Regions from separate parts of the Streptomyces sp. NPDC045678 genome, predicted to be linked through region 3. Evidence: riboswitches for the same ligand, from Rfam matches in the RefSeq annotation. Region 3 holds a riboswitch; each other region holds the start of a gene.
The links. A riboswitch is a leader RNA that binds a small molecule or an ion and turns the genes downstream of it on or off. The one in region 3 is predicted to bind cyclic di-AMP.
Positions count from the first base shown of each region.

Region 1: it holds a riboswitch for cyclic di-AMP, as region 3 does, so the genes downstream of both, AC07DO_RS27195 (C40 family peptidase) here and AC07DO_RS15390 (M23 family metallopeptidase) in region 3, are expected to answer to the same signal.
Region 2: it holds a riboswitch for cyclic di-AMP, as region 3 does, so the genes downstream of both, AC07DO_RS07915 (C40 family peptidase) here and AC07DO_RS15390 (M23 family metallopeptidase) in region 3, are expected to answer to the same signal.
Region 4: it holds a riboswitch for cyclic di-AMP, as region 3 does, so the genes downstream of both, AC07DO_RS18675 (transglycosylase family protein) here and AC07DO_RS15390 (M23 family metallopeptidase) in region 3, are expected to answer to the same signal.

Region 1 is NZ_JBWKJS010000008.1:140,287-143,485, reverse strand. It holds gene AC07DO_RS27195 (C40 family peptidase) at 1-1,123, opposite strand, end outside; cyclic di-AMP (ydaO/yuaA leader) riboswitch at 1,131-1,286, opposite strand; gene AC07DO_RS27190 (ATP-dependent DNA helicase) at 1,529-3,199, shown strand, end outside.
Region 2 is NZ_JBWKJS010000002.1:300,439-303,637, forward strand. It holds gene AC07DO_RS07900 (GNAT family N-acetyltransferase) at 1-348, opposite strand, end outside; gene AC07DO_RS07905 (ATP-dependent Clp protease proteolytic subunit) at 458-1,096, shown strand; gene AC07DO_RS07910 (hypothetical protein) at 1,105-1,413, shown strand; cyclic di-AMP (ydaO/yuaA leader) riboswitch at 1,772-1,948, shown strand; gene AC07DO_RS07915 (C40 family peptidase) at 1,952-2,425, shown strand; gene AC07DO_RS07920 (DUF6328 family protein) at 2,627-3,199, shown strand, end outside.
Region 3 is NZ_JBWKJS010000004.1:154,384-157,582, forward strand. It holds gene AC07DO_RS15385 (M16 family metallopeptidase) at 1-789, shown strand, start outside; cyclic di-AMP (ydaO/yuaA leader) riboswitch at 996-1,158, shown strand; gene AC07DO_RS15390 (M23 family metallopeptidase) at 1,171-1,974, shown strand; gene AC07DO_RS15395 (GntR family transcriptional regulator) at 2,174-2,860, shown strand; gene AC07DO_RS15400 (HPr family phosphocarrier protein) at 2,988-3,199, opposite strand, start outside.
Region 4 is NZ_JBWKJS010000005.1:120,107-123,305, forward strand. It holds gene eno (phosphopyruvate hydratase) at 1-1,063, opposite strand, end outside; gene AC07DO_RS18675 (transglycosylase family protein) at 1,381-2,097, opposite strand; cyclic di-AMP (ydaO/yuaA leader) riboswitch at 2,102-2,252, opposite strand; gene AC07DO_RS18680 (LysM peptidoglycan-binding domain-containing protein) at 2,447-3,199, opposite strand, start outside.

The sequences.
Region 1 (3,199 bases), on a different contig from region 3:
TCTTGCCGTTGCCGATGTAGATCCCCACGTGGCTGATGTCGTCGTAGAAGAACACCAGGTCACCCGGCTTGGCGTCGGCGGTCTTCACCGTCGTGCCGACCTTGACCTGGTCCCAGGTGGTGCGCGGCAGGGAGATCCCCGCGGCCTTCCACGCGTCCTGCGTGAGCCCGGAGCAGTCGTAGGAGTCGGGGCCGGTGGCGCCCCAGACGTACGGCTTGCCGATCTGGGCCTCCGCGAAGTCGATGACCTTCGCGGCCTTGGTGGCGTAGCTGCCGTCCGAGCTTCCGGTCCCCGAACCGGAACCGGAACCGGAACCGGTGTCGGAGCCCGAGCCCGAGCCCGAGCCGGAGTCCTGGCCCCCCTCGCGCTCCTTCTCCCGCTCGGCCGCCTCCTCCGCCTTGCGCTTGCGCTCCGCCTCGGCGGCCTGCTCGCGGGCCAGCTTCTCGGCCTTGCGCTTGGCCTCCTGCTTCTTCTTCCGCTCGATCTCCGCGAGCCGCGCCTTCTCCTCGGCGGTCAGCTTCGAAAGGAGCTCGCGCGCGTCCCCCAGTTTCTTCTGGACGGTCTTCTTGCTCGTCCTGAGCTCGTCCCGCGAGTCGGTCAGCGTCTCCAGGCTCTTCGCGGCCCGCGTGCGCTGCTTCGTCGCCGAAGCCTGCTCCGTCTCGTAGGCGTCGACCGCCTTCTTCTGGCGCGTGGTGAGCCGGTCCGCCAGGTGGTTCTGGTCGAAGTAGCCCTGCGGGTCGTTGGCGAGCATCATCGTGGCCGTCTCGGAGACGGCGCCGGTGCGGTACTGGGCCGCGGCGAACGAGCCGAGCTCCTGGCGTGCGTCGTTCAGCTTGTCCGTGCGCTTGGCCACGTCGTCGAGCAGCCGGTCGACCTTCTTGCGCTGCTTCTCGGTGCGCTCCTTGGCGGAGTTGTACTTCTGGGTGGCGACACCCGCCTGCTGGTAGAGCTCGTCGACCTTCTTCTGCACCTCTTCGAGGCTGGGCTTGGACGGCGCCGAGGGCGCTGCCTGCGCGCTCTGCGACAGGAGGGCGACGGAGGTGAGGGCTGCCGTCGTGATGCCGAGGGCGGGGGCCGTACGAATGCCGGCCGTCCGGTTCCGCGGCTTGCGGTGCGACGCCAAGGAGGCGACTCCTTCCGTAGACCGCCTACCGGGTTAGCTGTCGGGTTCGGGCGGATGGTTCGGAAGGCTGCCCTACGGTCCCGTACTTCGTACGGGACCGATTCACCCCAAGTTTTCGGTGGGTCCCCGGCTCCGAACACGTCGGACTCGGCGGGGGCCGCCCGTTCCCGGCGGGTTCGCCGGTGGGGGGACGAGTGGCCCGCCGGGCACGCTAGCCAACTCGTGTGGTGCCTGTGAAGGTTGATGTTCGATATGCCCGATACATTTTCGTTACTTCACGCGGGCGTGCGCGGCGCGCGAGCGGCCATGGCGGAGTGTGATCGTCCGTGGGCGGCGCGTGACGCGGGTGCCGCTGTCCGGAACCCGCAGCGGGTTGTCAGTGGGGCCGCCTAGACTCGGGAGGCGATGAGCAGCCTCTTTGATGACAGCTTCCTGGCGGACCTGCAGCCCTCCCGGGCCGCGGACGAAGCGCCCCCGCCGCCGCCCGAGGACAGCGCTCCGGAGCCCATTCCGGACGACCTGTTCGACGGAAAGTTCGACGCGCCCATGTCCCGGGACACGCACTACCGCGACGGCGCCCCGCGCCCGGTCATCGACCCCGCGACGCTCCTCGATGGGCTGAACGAGAACCAGCGCGCGGCTGTCGTGCACGCGGGCTCCCCGCTGCTCATCGTCGCCGGCGCCGGTTCCGGCAAGACCCGCGTGCTGACCCACCGCATCGCGCACCTGCTCGCCGAGCGCGGCGTGCACCCCGGCCAGATCCTCGCGATCACCTTCACGAACAAGGCCGCGGGCGAGATGAAGGAGCGCGTCGAGCAGCTCGTGGGCCCCCGGGCCAACGCGATGTGGGTGTCGACCTTCCACAGCGCCTGCGTCCGCATCCTCCGCCGTGAGTACAAGAAGCTGGGCTTCACGTCCTCCTTCTCGATCTACGACGCCGCCGACTCCAAGCGCCTCATGGCCCTGGTCTGCCGCGACCTGGATCTGGACCCCAAGAAGTTCCCGCCGAAGTCGTTCAGCGCCAAGATCTCGAACCTGAAGAACGAGCTGATCGACGAGGAGGACTTCGCGGGGCAGGCCGCCGACGGCTTCGAGAAGACCCTCGCCCAGGCCTATGCCATGTACCAGTCGCGCCTCCGCGAGGCGAACGCGCTCGACTTTGACGACCTGATCATGACGACGGTCCACCTGCTGCGCGCCTTCCCGGACGTCGCCGAGCACTACAGGCGCCGCTTCCGGCACGTCATGGTCGACGAGTACCAGGACACGAACCACGCGCAGTACGCGCTGGTGCGCGAGCTGGTCGGACCCTCCGGAGGCGAGGGGGACGACCCCGCGGAGCTGTGCGTGGTGGGTGACGCGGACCAGTCCATCTACGCCTTCCGCGGCGCCACGATCCGCAACATCCTCCAGTTCGAGGAGGACTACACGGACGCGACGACGATCCTCCTGGAGCAGAACTACCGCTCCACCCAGACGATCCTGACCGCCGCCAACGCGGTCATCGAGCGGAACGAGAGCCGCCGCCCCAAGAACCTGTGGACCAACCAGGGCGAGGGCGCACGCATCACCGGATACGTCGCCGACACCGAGCACGACGAGGCACAGTTCGTCGCCGACGAGATCGACCGCCTCACCGACGCGGGCGACGCGAAGGCCGGCGACGTGGCGATCTTCTACCGGACGAACGCCCAGTCCCGTGTCTTCGAAGAGATCTTCATCCGCGTCGGCCTGCCCTACAAGGTGGTCGGCGGCGTCCGCTTCTACGAGCGCAAGGAGGTCCGCGATGTGCTGGCCTACCTGCGCGTCCTCGCCAACCCCGAGGACGCGGTCCCGCTGCGCCGCATCCTCAACGTACCGAAGAGGGGCATCGGCGACCGCGCCGAAGCCATGATCGACGCGCTCGCGCAGCGCGAGAAGATCTCCTTCCCGCAGGCGCTGCGCCGCGTCGACGAGGCGTACGGAATGGCGGCCCGCTCCACCAACGCCGTCAAGCGTTTCAATACGCTGATGGAGGAGCTGCGGACCGTCGTCGAGTCGGGCGCGGGCCCGGCCGTCGTCCTGGAGGCCGTCCTC
Region 2 (3,199 bases), on a different contig from region 3:
GGGAAGCGGCGAGGGGAAGTCCGCGCGGAGTCGGTTCGGGAAGGTGAAGCTCGGGCCTCCCCGGACCGTGACCGGGTCACCGTCGGCCGTGCACGCGGCGGCGATCCGTACGACCACGTCCGGAGGCTCACCCGGCACGTACGACTGTTCAGCGCCGCCGGCACCCCGGAGCGCGCCCGAACCTCCGGCCTCCAGCGCCAGCACCCGCGCCGTCGGCGACCAGCCCATCACCGCCCGCACCGACGGATCGACCGTCTCAAGCACCCCGCTGTCCCCGCGCGCCACCACACCGTGGACGACGTCCAGCTCCAGAGTCAGCAAGTCCCGTTCGCCCTCGCTCCGTTCCATGCCTCGGAGACGGTACGCCGCGCGCCGGACGCAGCATGACGCGCCTTCACCTCCCCGCGCAACGTACGTCCTGTACATTTTTTACAGAGACCGGATTGAGAGGCGCCCCATGAACCGTTCCCCGTCTGCCCGTCACGTCCTGCCCGAGTTCACCGAACGCACCAGTTCGGGGGTGCGGACCATGGATCCGTACTCCAAGCTCCTCGAAGAGCGCATCGTCTTCCTCGGCACCCCCATCGACGACACCTCGGCCAACGACGTGATGGCGCAGTTCATGCACCTCGAGTACCAGGCGCCGGACCGGGACATCGCGCTGTACATCAACTCCCCCGGCGGCTCGTTCAGCGCGATGACCGCGATCTACGACACGATGCGGTTCGTCAGCTGCGACGTGGAGACGATCTGTCTCGGGCAGGCCGCCTCCGCCGCCGCCGTCCTGCTCGCCGCCGGCACGCCCGGCAAGCGATGCGCACTGCCCGGCGCACGCGTCCTCATCGACCAGCCCGCCGTCACCGAACCGCTCAGGGGACAGGCCACGGACCTCGCGATCCAGGCCGACGAACTCCTGCGCACACGGCGCCTGCTGGAGGAGATGCTCGCGCGTCACACGGGACGGAGCAGGGAGCAGATCGCCGCGGACATCGAGCGGGACAAGATCCTCGACGCCCCCGCCGCCCTGGCCCACGGCCTCGTGGACCGGATCATTCCGAGCCGCAAGGCGTCGCTCGCCGCCCGCGACCCGAGGTGACGCCACCGATGCTGCCGCCCGAACTGCCGCCGCTGCCCGCGCTGACCCGCGCCGAGGCAGAGCTCGTCGACCGCTACCTCGAAGTCGTCGACCTGCTCGGCCGCATCAATCCGGCCCGCGCCGAGCACACCTACGGCGGGCTCCGCGCCGCCCAGGCCCTCGTCGGCCGGGCGAGCGCCCTGCGCGACGCGCTCGCTCTCATGCACCAGCGGGGCGAGAGCGAAGTCCACGCGCCGACGCTCGCTCAGGCTCTGCGCGTCCTCGACGGCGAGCGACGGGCCGGAAGAGTCACCGTGCCGCCCCCGCGCGGCGGCTGAGAGGCCGTCGGCCGACCGCGCCCCCGACGCCTCGACGTCCGGGGTCACTTCGAAACGGACCAGTCGGGCTACCCCGGACGGCGTACGAATACGTCGTTCTTCGCAGGGGCGAAAGTTGCGTTCCGCGAGTACAGCACTGGCGGAATTACGTATTCCGCTGCTGGTCGAGCGGTCGTCGGACCCCACCGTCAGGAGCCGATTTCGGCAGTGTCCACCTGAACAGGTCAGTCGTGAGGAGCCTCACAAAACGCCGTTTCGGCTCGGTTTTTCGACCCATCTCGGGTCAAGATCCCTTCCGACGACAAGCCCCCGCCACAGCGGCGGGGCGGTCCGGGCGGACGCCGAGTCCTGCCGCCACCCGGATGACCGGTCGACATCTGTGCAACGGCAGGAGTGGAGGACCCAGGTACGACGGGCCCGTCCGGGAAGTCCGGACGACGCCCTTGGGGTGAAGCCGCAGAGCACCACGCGGCCGGGCATCTTCGCCTGCCCGAACCCGACAGGTCATCTTTCACAGGCGGCTGACGAAGGGTTGCGCATGACCGCGCTGAATCATGTTCCGTCGCTGCTCACCAGGACCGGTGCCGCATCGGTCCTCACGCTCGCCGTCGTAGGCGGCACCGTCGTGGCCCCCGGGCTCGCGTCGGAGGCCGAGGCGGCCACCCACGGGACGAAGGCGCTCAAGATCGCGGCGTCCAAGAAGGGCTCCCCGTACGGCTACGGCTCGGCGGGACCCAACCGGTTCGACTGCTCGGGGCTGACGCTCTACTCGTTCAAGAAGACGGGCAAGAAGCTCCCGCGCACCGCCGCCGCGCAGTACAACAAGACCAAGCACATCTCCCGGTCCCACCGGACCCGCGGCGACCTGGTGTTCTTCCACTCCGGTCGGAACGTCTACCACGTCGGGATCTACGCGGGTAACAACCGCATCTGGCACGCCCCCAAGAGGGGCACTGTGGTGCGCCTGGAGAAGATCTGGTCCAAGAGCGTCTGGTACGGCAGGGTCCGCTGACCCACCGCGGACGGTCCGGGGGGGGGGGGGGGGGGGCGGGGGGGGGGGGGGGGGGGGGGGGGGGGGGGGGGGGGGGGGGGGGGGGGGGGGGGGGGGGGGGGGAGGGGGGCCACAAAACAACCGGGGGGGGCCTGACACCCCCCCAACACTGGGGGGTGGGGGGTGCCCCCCCCCCCCCCCCGGCGGGGATACCCGTACGGGATGTCCGACGACTATGCCTGTACCGCCCGCAATGAGACGCCGCTGGAGCGCGCCGACCGCAACTTCGCGGAGCTGCTCCAGGAGCTGAGGGTGACGCAGACGGGCGTCCAGATCCTCTTCGCCTTTCTGCTCACCCTCGCCTTCAGCCCGCGCTTTCCGTCGCTGGACGCGGTGCAGCGCGGCACCTACGTCACGACGCTGCTGCTCGCGGTGCTCGCGGCGGCGCTGTTCACGGCGCCCGCCGCGCTGCACCGCTCACTGTTCCAGCAGCGGGCCAAGCCGCTCATCGTGCGGGTGTCGTCCCGGCTCGCCGCCGTCGGCCTGGGTGTCCTGGTCCTGACACTCGCCGGTTCGGTGCTGCTCGTCGTCGATGTGACGTCGGGTCGGGCCGAGGGCGTCCTCGCGTGCGCGGGGACGCTGCTGGTGTGCGTCGGGCTGTGGGGCGTACTGCCACGGCTCGCGCGGCGCCCCCTGGCCCGTGTCGAGGCGGCGCTCGCCGAGGAGCCCGATGTCAGGACGCCGGGGGACGTCAGGCCGTCGGGGGCCCGCGGGGGCGCCCCGGGCCCGATGCGC
Region 3 (3,199 bases):
TACGAGAAGTTCGTCCGGCCCGCCACGGCCACCCTGGTCGTCGTCGGCGATCTGGAGGGCACCGATCTGGACGCCGTCCTCGCGGACACCGTCGGCGCCTGGACCGGTTCCGCGGGCGAGCCGCGCCCGGTGCCACCGGTGACCGCCGACGACCGCGGCCGCATCGTCATCGTGGACCGCCCCGGAGCGGTCCAGACGCAGCTGCTGATCGGCCGGGTCGGCGCCGACCGGCACGACCGCGTCTGGCCGGCCCAGGTCCTCGGCACGTACTGCCTGGGCGGCACCCTCACCTCGCGCCTGGACCGTGTCCTGCGCGAGGAGAAGGGATACACCTACGGTGTACGGGCGTTCAGCCAGGTCCTGCGCTCCGCCCCGGACGGGACGGGCGCCGCGATGCTCGCCATCAGCGGCTCCGTGGACACCCCGAACACGGGTCCGGCGCTGGACGATCTGTGGAAGGTGCTGCGCACCCTCGCCGCCGAAGGGCTCACCGACGCCGAGCGCGACGTGGCCGTGCAGAACCTGGTGGGCGTGGCCCCCCTCAAGTACGAGATGGCGGCATCCGTGGCGGCGACGCTCGCCGACCAGGTCGAGCAGAACCTGCCGGACGACTTCCAGGCGCAGCTGTACCGGCGGCTGGCCGCCACGGGCACCGTGGAGGCCACCGCGGCCGTCGTGAACGCCTTCCCGGAGGACCGCCTGGTGACGGTCCTCGTCGGGGACGCCGCGCAGATCGAGGAGCCCGTCAGGGCCCTCGGGATCGGTGAAGTGAGCGTGGTCACCGGCTGAGTGACGGATAACTAAACGGACAACTATGAGGACCCCGATGGCCCGTTTCGGCCACCGGGGTCCTCATATGTCCGGATTCATATGGAGGTTGCCTGTCTGCCGTGTGGCGTGCGCTACAAAAGTCGAGTTCTGTTTGTCGATTGACAGACGCCCCGATTAGCGTCGACCCGGCTGTCCGTCGCGCAGTACGCCGCATCCGCGGCACCGGGCAGTCATCGCCGAGTCCCCGTACGGCGCGAGCCAGGGGAGCCGGGGACCCACACGTCCCCTGGGGTGAATCGGGAACCTTGTCGCGAGGCGAGGGACTCGTAGGAGACCTTCCTGCTCCGAACCCGTCAGCTAACCCGGTAGGCGAGAGGGAAGGAAAGGAACACCCGCCACATGGCGTTCACCCGTGCCACCGGGAAGCACCGTCGTCCGAGCCGCATGACGCGGACCACCGCGAACGTCGCGGGTGTCGCGGCGCTCACCACCACCGGTGTCATCGGCGGTCTCGCGGGCCCCGCGCTCGCCGCCGCCGACGAAGCGGCCGTGGAGCACACCGGTCTCACCCAGGCGATATCCGTCGGCGACTCGCTCGCCGAGAGCATCGACGCGCAGGCCGCCGCGCAGCGCCAGGCCGCCGACGACGCCGCTGCCGCCAAGAAGGCCGAAGAGGCAGCCAAGAAGAAGGCCGCCGAGGAGAAGCGCAAGGCCGAGGCCGAGGCCAAGGCGAAGGCCAAGAAGGAGCGCGAGGCCAAGGAGCGCGCCGCCCGCGAGGCCGAGCGCAAGCGCCTGAACACCTACGTCTCCCCGATCTCCGGCTCGTACGTCTCCACGGGCTACCAGACCGGCGGTGCCATGTGGTCCTCCGGCAGCCACACCGGTGTCGACTTCCACGCCGCCTCCGGCACCTCGGTCCACGCGGTCGGCTCCGGCACCGTCGTCGAGGCCGGCTGGGGCGGTGCCTACGGCAACAACGTGGTCATCAAGATGAACGACGGCACGTACACCCAGTACGGCCACATGTCGTCCCTCGGCGTCACCGTCGGCCAGACGGTCACCCCGGGCCAGCAGATCGGCCTCTCCGGTTCCACCGGCAACTCCAGCGGCCCGCACCTCCACTTCGAGGCCCGCACCGGCGCGGAGTACGGCTCGGACATCGACCCGGTCTCGTACCTGCGCTCGCACGGCGTCAACGTCTGACCGACGCCTCCGCAGCATCGCACCGAAAGCCCCGGTTCCTCGTGAGCCGGGGCTTTCGCCGTTCCCGGCCGCCGTGTTCTTGGCCAAAAGATATCCATGAATTCCGGCCCGCCGTCGGAAATTCCGGCCCTCTGCAATAGAGTCACGGAACGAGCGTCGGTAGACCGCGTTGCGCGGGGATCAAAGCGGAGGTCCGGTCATGCGCGTTCCCGCGCACTCGGTATGCACGGCCATTCGGGATGACATAGTCGCCGGTGTGTACGAAAGGGGCGGCAAGCTCACCGAGGAACTCCTCGCGCGGCGCTACGGAGTCTCCCGCGTCCCCGTGCGCGAGGCCCTGCGCACCCTGGAGGCCGAGGGCTTCGTCGTCACCCGCAGGCACGCGGGCGCGTGCGTCGCCGAACCGACGGAGCAGGAGGCCGCGGACCTCCTGGAGGTCCGGACGCTGCTCGAACCCCTCGCCGCGGCCCGCGCCGCGCAGCGCCGCACGGACGCGCACCTGAAAGTCCTGCGCGGGCTCGTCAGGCTGGGCCAGGAGCGCGCGAGGAGCGGCCTGGGGGAGGAGTTGCGGTCCCTGGGCGGCTGGTTCCACGACACGCTCGGCCAGGCGTCCGGCAGCCCCGGCCTCACGGCGCTGCTCACCCCGCTCCGGCACAAGATCGCCTGGATGTACGTCGTCGAACCCTCGGCGGCGCCGGGCGAGTCCTGGTCCGAGCACGCGGCGATCGTCGACGCGGTGGCCCGCCGGGACGCGCAACGGGCGAGGGCGCTGACCGCGGCGCACGTCGAACGGACGCGTGCCTTTCACCGATTGCGCCCCGCGCGCCGTAGCGGCCGTGTGAGGGATTCGCAACATGCCGTAAACACGGTGAGCCTCCGCAATTAACGGAGGTGCCGTATATGAATGCCTGACGTTGTGCGTGAATTGCTCGACTTATTCAGGGGCATACATGCGTCGATGGGGTCACCCGTAATTCCGGGTGACCCCATCGACGTAATGCGAGGAACGTGTCCTAGACCGTCTCCGGAAGCTCCTCGAGCCCCTCGGCGACCAGCTTCGCCAGACGGTCGAGAGCGGCGTCGGCACCCTCGGCGTCGGAGGCCAGCACGATCTCTTCGCCGCCCTGGGCACCCAGGCCGAGCACCGCGAGCATCGAAGCGGCGTTGACCGGGCTGCCGTCGGCCTTGGCGATCGTCACGGGGACGCCGGCGGCCGTGGCCGCGC
Region 4 (3,199 bases), on a different contig from region 3:
GGGCCATCTCGACGGCGTCCAGGGTCTCGGTCAGCGAACCGATCTGGTTGACCTTGACGAGCAGGGCGTTGGCCGAGTTCTCCTCGATGCCGCGGGCCAGGCGCTCGGGGTTGGTGACGAACAGGTCGTCGCCGACGAGCTGCACCTTGTCGCCGAGCTTCTCGGTGATGGCGTTCCAGCCGGCCCAGTCGTCCTCGAACAGCGGGTCCTCGATGGAGACGAGCGGGTACGAGGCGACGAGCTCCTCGTAGTACTCGGTCATCTCGGCGGCCGAGCGCTCCTTGCCCTCGAAGGAGTACTTGCCGTCCTTGTAGAACTCGGACGCGGCGACGTCGAGGGCGAGCGCGATCTGCTCGCCGGGGACGTAACCGGCCTGCTTGATGGCCTCGAGGATGAGGTCGAGCGCGGCGCGGTTGGAGTCCAGGTTCGGGGCGAAGCCGCCCTCGTCGCCGAGGCCGGTCGACAGACCCTTGTCCTTCAGGACCTTCTTGAGGGTGTGGTAGACCTCGGTGCCCCAGCGCAGCGCCTCGGAGAAGGACTCCGCGCCGATCGGGGCGATCATGAATTCCTGGATGTCGACGTTCGAGTCGGCGTGCGACCCGCCGTTCAGGATGTTCATCATCGGGACGGGCAGCAGGTGCGCGTTCGGGCCGCCGAGGTAGCGGAACAGCGGCAGGTCGCTGGCCTCGGAGGCGGCGTGCGCGACGGCGAGCGAGACGCCGAGGATGGCGTTGGCGCCGAGCGAGCCCTTGTTGTCGGTGGCGTCCAGGTCGAACATGGCCTGGTCGATCAGGCGCTGCTCGGTGGCGTCGTAGCCGACGAGCTCCGGGCCGATCTGCTCGATGACGGCGAGGACGGCCTTCTCGACACCCTTGCCCTGGTAACGGTTGGGGTCACCGTCGCGGAGTTCGATGGCCTCGAAGGCACCGGTGGAGGCACCGGACGGAACGGCGGCACGACCGGTGCTGCCGTCGTCGAGGCCGACCTCGACCTCGACCGTGGGGTTGCCTCGGGAGTCCAGGATTTCCCGGGCTACGACGACGTCGATGGACGGCACGAGCATCTCCTTCTGGGATGTGACGCGTTTACGCGAGCCGCTTCGGCCCTGCGTCTCCTGAGCCTAACCGGCTCCGGGCCTTCGGCCAGCCGACCGCCCGTCCCCTGGGACGGCACAAAGGCCATATGGCGCGGAAACAGGGCGTAAGACCATGTTCTCTACTCGCTAGTAGCGAACAAGAGGGGGCCGGGGACGGCGGGGGAAGGGGTGCGGACATGGCCCCGCCCCGGTGCGTACGGGGGATACGCGCACCGGGGCGGGGAGCCCGTGGGGACGGGGGGTACGGCCGTGCGTCCGCCGAGGCACGGCCGTGACCGTCCGGGTCAGCTCAGGTGGAGCTGCTGGCCCGGGTAGATCATGTCGGCGTTGTCGATGATGTCGCCGTTGAGCTTGTAGACCTTGTGCCAGCCGCCCTTGACGTGCTTCGCCTCAGCGATCTTCGACAGGGTGTCGCCCGTCTTGACCTTGTACTCGCCGTCGCCCTTCTTGACCGTCTTGCCGGTCGGGGTCTCGACGGTCTTCTTGGACTCGGTCTGCGGCTGCGGCTTGGGCTGCGGCTTGGGCGCGGCCTGCTGCTGCGGGGCGGCCTGCTGCTGCGTCTGCTGCGGCTTCGGCGCGGCCTGCTGCTGCTGCGGAGCCTGCTGCTGCGAGCCGCCGCTGTTGGGCGAGGCGCCCGAGAGGCCGACGCCGCAGCTCGGCCAGGCACCCTTGCCCTGGCTGGCGAGGACCTTCTCGGCGATCTCGATCTGCTGGGCCTTGGAGGCCTTGTCGGCCGTCGGCGCGTACTTCGTGCCGCCGTACGCGGACCACGTGGAGGCGGAGAACTGCACGCCGCCGTAGTAGCCGTTGCCGGTGTTGATGGACCAGTTGCCGCCGGACTCGCACTGCGCGACGGCGTCCCACTCGGAGGTGGTGGCGGCCGAGGCGGAACCGGCGGCCATCAGCGGGGCCGCGACTGCGGCACCGGTGACACCGGCGAGCGTGACGACACGGGTGGCCTTGGACGGACGACGGTGCTTGCCCTTGCTGGAAAACAGCATGCGTTGATCCCCTCACCGACGCCTGCGAGGTGAGCTGTCGGGTTCGGGCCGATGTGGTTGCCCGGCCGCACTCCTTCGAGTGCGGCTTCACCCCTAGCCGCATGACGCGGCGCTTACCTTGGGTCCCCCGCTCCTGCCTACGGCGCTCAAAGCGACGACTGTTCCCGTCCGGCCGTTGGCAGGATTCGGCGTACCGACCGGCGGGGCTCACGAGTGGCGAGCGGTGACGACGGTAATCACGCGATCGCCGGAATTTCAAAGACGATCAGGGCTTCTGAGACCCATCTCTCACTCGCACCAAACCAGACATACGACGCGAAGCCCCCACCCGACTCTTCGTCAACTACCGTTACTTTTCGCCCAGATCGAGGCTCTGACCGGGGAGAATGAGGTCCGGGTCCTTGCCGACGGTCTTCTTGTTCTCGGTGTAGAGCTCGTGCCATCCGCCGTCGACGCCGAGGTCGTCCGCGATGACCGAGAGGTTGTCTCCGGAGCGCACCGTGTACGTCCCGTCGGCGATCCCGCCGGAGCGCTTCTCACCGCGCGAGGCGTGCCGTCCGGACCGGCCGTCCGCGTCCGCACCCTCGTCCGCGCGGTCGCCGCGGTGGCGGCCGGAGGCGGAGTCGCCGGAGCCGTCCGCGTCGTCAGCGCCGCCTGCGGGGTCGGTCGAGTTCTCGGGAGTGGGCGAAGTGGCGTCTTCGTCGCCCGACTTGCCGGAGTCACCCTTGTTGCCGCCGGTGTCGCCCTTACCGCCCTTGCCATCCTTTTCGCCGGACTCGTCGTGATTCTTGTCTCGGGAGTCCTTGCCGGAGCCGGGCCTGTCGCTCGCGTCGTCGGAGGGCTTCTCCGGGTCGGCGGACGGGTCGGCCGAGTCGGAGGCGTCGCCGGACGATTCGCCCTTGCCCCCGCCCTTGCCCGAGGGGCCCTTGGCGTCCTTGCCGTCCTTGCCGTCCTTGCCGTCCTTGCCGGAGCCTGTGGGGTCCGACGGCTCGGTGGGCTTCGGCGTGACCGGGGCGCCCGGGTCCACGTCGGCCGCGGCGCCGTCCTGGGTGAGGCCGGCGATCGGGGCGCAGCTCGGCCACGCGGCGGTGCCCTTGTCGTC